DNA from 2 places in the Sporacetigenium sp. TC11 genome. Region 2 is predicted to be linked to the other one. Evidence: riboswitches for the same ligand, from Rfam matches in the RefSeq annotation. Region 2 holds a riboswitch; the other holds the start of a gene.
What was found. A riboswitch is a leader RNA that binds a small molecule or an ion and turns the genes downstream of it on or off. The one in region 2 is predicted to bind thiamine pyrophosphate.
Positions count from the first base shown of each region.

Region 1: another riboswitch for thiamine pyrophosphate. It lies ahead of thiW (energy coupling factor transporter S component ThiW); the one in region 2 lies ahead of thiD (bifunctional hydroxymethylpyrimidine kinase/phosphomethylpyrimidine kinase).

Region 1 is NZ_JBYVNY010000001.1:59,830-63,255, forward strand. Features, by position in the region: gene hutG (formimidoylglutamase) at 1-650, opposite strand, end outside; gene ACUSRV_RS00295 (DUF3892 domain-containing protein) at 905-1,138, opposite strand; gene thiW (energy coupling factor transporter S component ThiW) at 1,219-1,719, opposite strand; TPP riboswitch at 1,804-1,915, opposite strand; gene ACUSRV_RS00305 (spore coat protein) at 1,994-2,452, shown strand; gene ACUSRV_RS00310 (nucleoside hydrolase) at 2,496-3,426, opposite strand, start outside.
Region 2 is NZ_JBYVNY010000012.1:15,685-19,110, forward strand. Features, by position in the region: gene ACUSRV_RS14380 (DUF1653 domain-containing protein) at 1-18, shown strand, start outside; gene ACUSRV_RS14385 (zinc-ribbon domain-containing protein) at 238-402, shown strand; gene ACUSRV_RS14390 (DUF2278 family protein) at 497-1,321, shown strand; TPP riboswitch at 1,351-1,461, shown strand; gene thiD (bifunctional hydroxymethylpyrimidine kinase/phosphomethylpyrimidine kinase) at 1,531-2,340, shown strand; gene thiM (hydroxyethylthiazole kinase) at 2,333-3,133, shown strand; gene thiE (thiamine phosphate synthase) at 3,126-3,426, shown strand, end outside.

The DNA of each region.
Region 1 (3,426 bases), on a different contig from region 2:
GCAGTTTTAAATAACTCAACTGTATTGCCACGTTTTTGTATTCCAACGCAAAGATAAGAGTAATCTATATCTCTATATTTGCATATATCTGCTATTTGTCTAAACATAGTTCCTGATGTCCCACCATTTGGATATGGTCTAAGATCAAAATGAGCATCAAAGTTTATTATACCTATACTTGGTTTATCATTAGTTTGTGATAAATAATTCAATAATCCATTGTAGTGTCCAAAGGCAACTTCATGGCCTCCACCTAAAACAATAGGGAAGAGATTTAAGCTTAAAATCTTTTCTATGGCTTTTGAAAGTAACTCTTGGCTTTCTTCTAAAGTGCAATTTTCACAAAATATATTTCCTGCATCAAAAATTTTTACGTCTTTTGTAAACCAGCAAGGTAGATTAACTAATTCTTTTCTAATACTTAAAGGACCATTAGCAGCTCCTACTCTCCCTTGGTTTCTCATAACTCCTTCATCACTGCAAAATCCAATAAATGCAAAACCTAATTTACCACTATACGGGATTAGCTCATCTCTTAAGTCAATATTTTTAACCCATTGATGCCATCTAAATGCATCAAAGTTGCTTTCACTATCTACTCTCCCTTGCCAAACTTCATCCTCTGTTGTCTTATAATTTATGCTAAACATTGTCCCCTCCCAATTTATGTTATGCTAAAATGCTTAATATATTTTTTATGAATATCTTATCTATCATTAATAGTAATTTAATTCTATATATTTTTCAATACTATAGATACCAGTTCCTCTTTACAAAATATTCTAACTCCTAAACTATTCTCCTGTTTTATGAGTTCATCAAATATAATATTACTAAATATCAATTAAAGACAATAAAAATTACCACATTTAATAAATGTGGTAATTTTATATAATTAATATAACTATTCAAATGTTGGAATATTATCTAGATTGTCATTTTTATCTCCATTAGGATTACTTCTCAAATATTCTCTTCCATTTCTAGCCTTACCTACATTTACACCTTCTATAAGATGGTCTTTAGCCAACATTATAGCACTTTCAATAGCATAGACATTTCCATCTTGCAACATAACATCAGTAATGTCTCCCTGTTGATTTTTTCTTACCTTAATTATCTTTGTTTTATTATCCATGGTAACATCTCCCTTATACTTATTTGTATCTATTAGTATTAGAAGATATTTTATAATTATTCTATTTTTTAATAACCACCTTACAAATTAGCTCCTTCTTTTAAATTAATAGTTTTTGTGATTTTAAAATATGTAATTAAAAAATAAGCAATTAAACTTCCACCTATAGTACTTATTAAAAATGGAGTTACGTAAAATAATGCAGCTACTTCTTTACCCATTACAAATTTGGCTATTGGAAACGCCAATAATCCGCCTAGTATTCCTGTTCCAAATATTTCTCCAAATACAGCTAAACTCACCTTTTTAGTTTTCATGTACAACATTCCAGCTAAAAGGACTCCAATCATGCTTCCCGGAAATGCCATAAGCGACCCTGTTCCCAATACATTTCTCAATAACGAAATGCAAAATGCTATTGCAAGTCCATACCAAGGACCTAATATTACAGCGCTTAATACATTTATCGTATGCTGCACAGGAAAACACTTAGCTACTCCTATAGGTATAAAAATAAGATTACTTCCTACTACACCTAATGCTATAAACAGTGCTGAAAGAGTTATTTTCTTTGTTTTCATTTACTTAATCCTCCCTTTAATATTTTTAAATAAAAAAACACAAACCCATAGGATTTGTGTTTTAATTAGCACATTATATAATAATACTCATCAACAAACAACTTCCTACGCTGGCATTACCCAGTTCAGGTTATTAGGGTCAAAGAATTAAGGTTCTTACTCTCAGTTGGCCTATCCAACTCCCCTGTGTTATGGATTATTTAATTTTATAGGATAATTATAACATAATAAGCAAACACTATATATAATAACTTTTACATAGGAGGTTTTTAATATGGCACTTACTAATAAAGAAAAAACTCTAATTGAAGACAATTTAAATGCGGAATATTTATGTATAAGAAAGTACGAGCAATATGCTGCAATGGCTTCTTGCCCAAAATTAAAGCAAGTATTTAAAGATCTTGCACAAAAAGAACAACAACATGCAGACACACTTACAAAGCTATTATCTTCAAACGGTGTAAACACTCAAAATCTATTTGAAAGTTATAACAAGCCTCAAGGAGATTTATCAAGCGTACAAACTAGTCTTGGAATTACAGATGGTCAACTTCTAAGCGATGCTTTAAGTACGGAAAAGCACGTTTCAGGTTCTTATAACAATGCTGTTTTAGAGTCAGTTGATGCTAAAATAAGAAAACAACTTCAACATATACAACAAGAAGAGCAAAATCACGCTGAAACATTATTTAATGAAATGAAATCAAGAGGATTGTATAATCCATCTTAAATCAAAGGGAGCATAGGTTAACTATGCTCCCTTCTTTTTTATTTTAATACCCGTATTTTTTATTATTCAAAACTATATCTATATCTTCTTCATACTGTGGAAAAAGTCTATTAAAAAACATTTTAAAAAACTTATTACTATCTACTTTTGTAAGAACCATACAGTTTGGTCTTTTTCTTAGAAAATTCCCTTCATCTACCATACTCATTCCCATTGCTTGCCCTTCAGTTATAACATCTAAATAATATTCCTTTCCACTACATAAACTTTTGTCTAAAACATAGGCTATTGCAAGAGGATCGTTTATTACACATCCCAAAGTTCTTTCTTGTTTCCAATGGAAATCCACATAAAATCTAGTAATATCAACTATAAATCTTGAGAGATCATTATTAAATTGTCTTATCATTTCAATGTAATTTGGAGTAAGTACAACCTCTCTTGTTACATCAAGTCCAACCATAGTAATTGGAACTTTTGAATTATTAAATAAATACTTTGCACTATGAGGATCAACCCAAAAATTAAACTCAGCTACAGGAGAGCAATTTCCAAAACTTTTAAATGATCCTCCCATAAGTACAATTTCTTTTATTTTAGAGAAAGCATCTTCATTTTCTTTCATAGCTTTAGCAATATTAGTAAGAGGCCCTATGGCTACAATAATAATATCTTTTTCTTTATTTATAGTATCAATAATAAAGTCAACAGCACCAGTTTTATACTTTATATCTTCTAATTCTTCATAATAATATTCCCCTAATCCATCTTCTCCATGGGTATCCTCTGCTACAACTAACTCTCTTTCAAGAGGATCAGTCTCTCCTAAATATACAGGCACATCGAGTCTATCCATATTTTTTAAAACTTTAAGAGCATTTAATGCCCCCTTTTTTCCATGTACATTCCCAGAAACAATCGTTATTCCTTTTACATCAATTTCTTCAGCTTTTAGCGCAAGAATAATTGCAAGT
Region 2 (3,426 bases):
ATAGCCCAAAGGTTTTAATGCACTGAACATCACATTTATAGCTAGAAATTAATGGTATATGTCAAGGGGTATATTTTTAAATTATCTATTGTATATAAAAGGTAATTATGGTATTCTCATTAGGTCAGTAATTCTCGTAATTACTTTACTGGATTTGAATTGAGAACAACTTCCTCTTTCTAGAGTATTTGTTAATCAGTTTTTAAATCTTAATTCTAAAGAAGGAGGAATGTTAAAATGGCAGATAAAACTTTAAGTTGTAAAGATTGTGGAAAAGATTTCCTTTTCACTGAAGGAGAGCAAGCTTTCTACAAAGAAAAAGGATTCGAAAATGAACCACAAAGATGTCCTGAATGTAGAGCAGCAAGAAAGCAACAAAAAAACAATAACTTCAGAAGATAGTTATGTTAATTAACCCTATGAGAATTTTATTCTCATAGGGTTTTGTTTTTTTGCAAAGAATATACTTGAATAAACTATATTAAAGGAGAATTTTATGCCTATTCCTGTATACTCTATATGTAAAGCTAAGGGAAGTACTATTAATAATATAAGTTGCGAAACTACAGATAAAAAAGGTCAGGTACTAAAAGAAAATATAGTCTGTAGAGTTAAAGATATAAAGAAGGGTTGTCATTATCATTTTAAAATTAAAGCTGAAAATATAAAAATAAAAGGTAAGGAGTTTAAATTTAAAGATAGAGAAATTAAAATTAAAATTAGCATTATGTCCCGAGGAAGTGCTAAATCAAAGCAAGAAGATATAAAAAAAACACTTTGCATTTTTAAAGATAATCTTGAAATACAGGGTAATGAAAAGTTTTCATTAGAAACTTTAACTAATTTGGATTATGGGATAAAAGTATTTGATTATGAAGAAAATGAAAATGAAATAAGCAAAATTGCATTAGATTATATTAGAAGTGGATTATTTCAAATAGATGAATTTGAAAAGTTTTCACATATTAGTGAATTAAATGAAATGATACATAAATATGTCGTTAAATCCAAAGAAGAAGATGCAGATATATATATATATGGAGATGTCTACCCTGTAGATTCCGAAGATGCAATAATGTCAGATAATGATAAGGAAAGAAAAATAAAACTTAGGCGTTTAAGTCAATATGGACCAGAAGGGGTACATGATATTCATATGAATCAAGGTAATGAAGAAAGTAAGTATTTATTAGATAATGGAATTTATCAGGATGGAGGAATTTTAATTCACTTTAAATCAGAAAATAAATGGAGTGCTATTTTCACTAGATTTGAAGGTCAATGTATAAAAACTAATAATGATGGGTGTTGTAAAAACTAAATCCTTATGTTAGAATGAAATCAAATTAATAGTAATGCTAGGGGTGCTGGGTAGGCCAGCTGAGATAAAGATCCTATAAAATCTTTGACCCTTAACCTGATCTGGATAATGCCAGCGGAGGGAAGCTATATGACTTTATATTTGTATATAAGCATAAATTCCATACTGGGATTTATGCTTTTTTTATTACATCAGTAGGAGGTTAAAATATGAAAACTGTATTGACAATAGCAGGAAGCGACTCCGGTGGAGGAGCAGGAATACAAGCAGATTTAAAAAGTTTTGCTGCAAATGGAGTTTATGGAGCAAGTGTTATAACAGCTATCACTGCTCAAAATACTACAGGAGTATATGACGTTTATCCAATTCCATCTAGTATAGTTAAATCACAACTTGAAGCCGTATTTTCAGATTTAGATATACAAGTTGTAAAAATAGGTATGGTATCAGATATTGATATTATGAATGTTATAAGTGATGCTTTAATAAAGTACAAGCCTAAATATGTTGTACTAGATCCAGTTATGGTATCAACAACAGGGCATACTTTATTACAGGAAGATCAAATAAACTCTTTAAAATCTAAGTTATTTAAACTAGCTACAATTATAACACCAAATATTAGTGAAGCTGAAGTTTTATTAGATAGAAAGATTAATACCTTTGATGATATGAAATCAGCATCGTATGAATTACATAAGGAGTATAATTGCCATGTTTTATTAAAAGGAGGGCATTTTCCAATAAGAGATGGTGAAAATGTAAAATCTGTAGATGTTTTATCAAATGGGGAAATGTTCGAAATGGATTGGATAAATACAACATCTACCCATGGAACGGGATGTAGTTTATCATCAGCTATTGCTGCCAATTTATTAAAAGGAAACTCAATTTCTAAATCAATAGAAAATGCAAAGGAATATGTAAATAAAGGAATAGCTAAGTCTTATAAAGTTGGAGAAGGAAATAATCCTATTCATCATTTTCATAAATACTGGGAGGTTGATACAAATGAATAATTTAGTAAAAGGATTAGGTTTAATCAAAGAAAGAAAACCTTTAGTTCACCACATTACAAATGTAGTTACTGTAAATGGTTGCGCAAATATGACATTATCAATTGGTGCAGCACCTGTTATGTCTCATGAAATAAATGATGTAGAAGGTATAGTTTCTATAAGTAATGCGTTAGTTATAAATACAGGAACTATAACTAATGAAACTTTTGAATCTATGATAAAAGCTGGAAAGAAAGCAAATGAAATAGGTATACCTGTAATTTTAGACCCTGTAGGAATAGGGGCAACTAAATATAGACTAGAAGTAAATACAAAGCTTATTAATGAAGTTAAATTTTCAGTTATTAGAGGCAATTACTCAGAGATAATGACGGTGGTTGGAATAGATGGGGGAAGAGGTGTAGATGCAGAATCTGACGCTTCACTTGATGAGAAAAGAATAATGGAATATGCACTAAAAAAAGATTTGGTAATGTGCGCTAGTGGAGCAGTTGATTTTATAAGTGATGGAAATAAAAAAGTATATTGTAAAAATGGAACAGCACTTTTAAGTGAAATTACAGGTACAGGGTGTATGTCAACATCACTAATAGGTTCATGTCTTGGGGCTGGAATTAATAGTTTTGATGCTGCAATTTTAGGAACAACTGTTATGTGTATCGCAGGAGAATATGCAAGTGAAAAGGTAGAAGGTAAGAGAAAATTAGGATCATTTAATCAATATTTATTTGATGGAGTTAGCACTTTAGATGAAGAGATGTTTATGAAAAGAGGTAATGTAGTTTATGAATAATAACTTGGACTATACACTATACCTTATAACAGACGGTAAACCTAATTTAATTGATAGAGTTGAACAAGCTATTTTAGGTGGAGTTACTATTGTACAATATAGAGAAAAGAAAAAAATCTACGATAAAATGTTAGAAGAAGCTCTAGAATTAAAAAAACTTTGTAGTAAATACAATGTTCCTTTGATCATAAATGACTACATAGATTTAGCAAAGGAAATAGATGCTGATGGTATTCACTTAGGCCAAGATGACACATCTATAGAAGAAATAAAAGACTTATTTAAGGATAAGG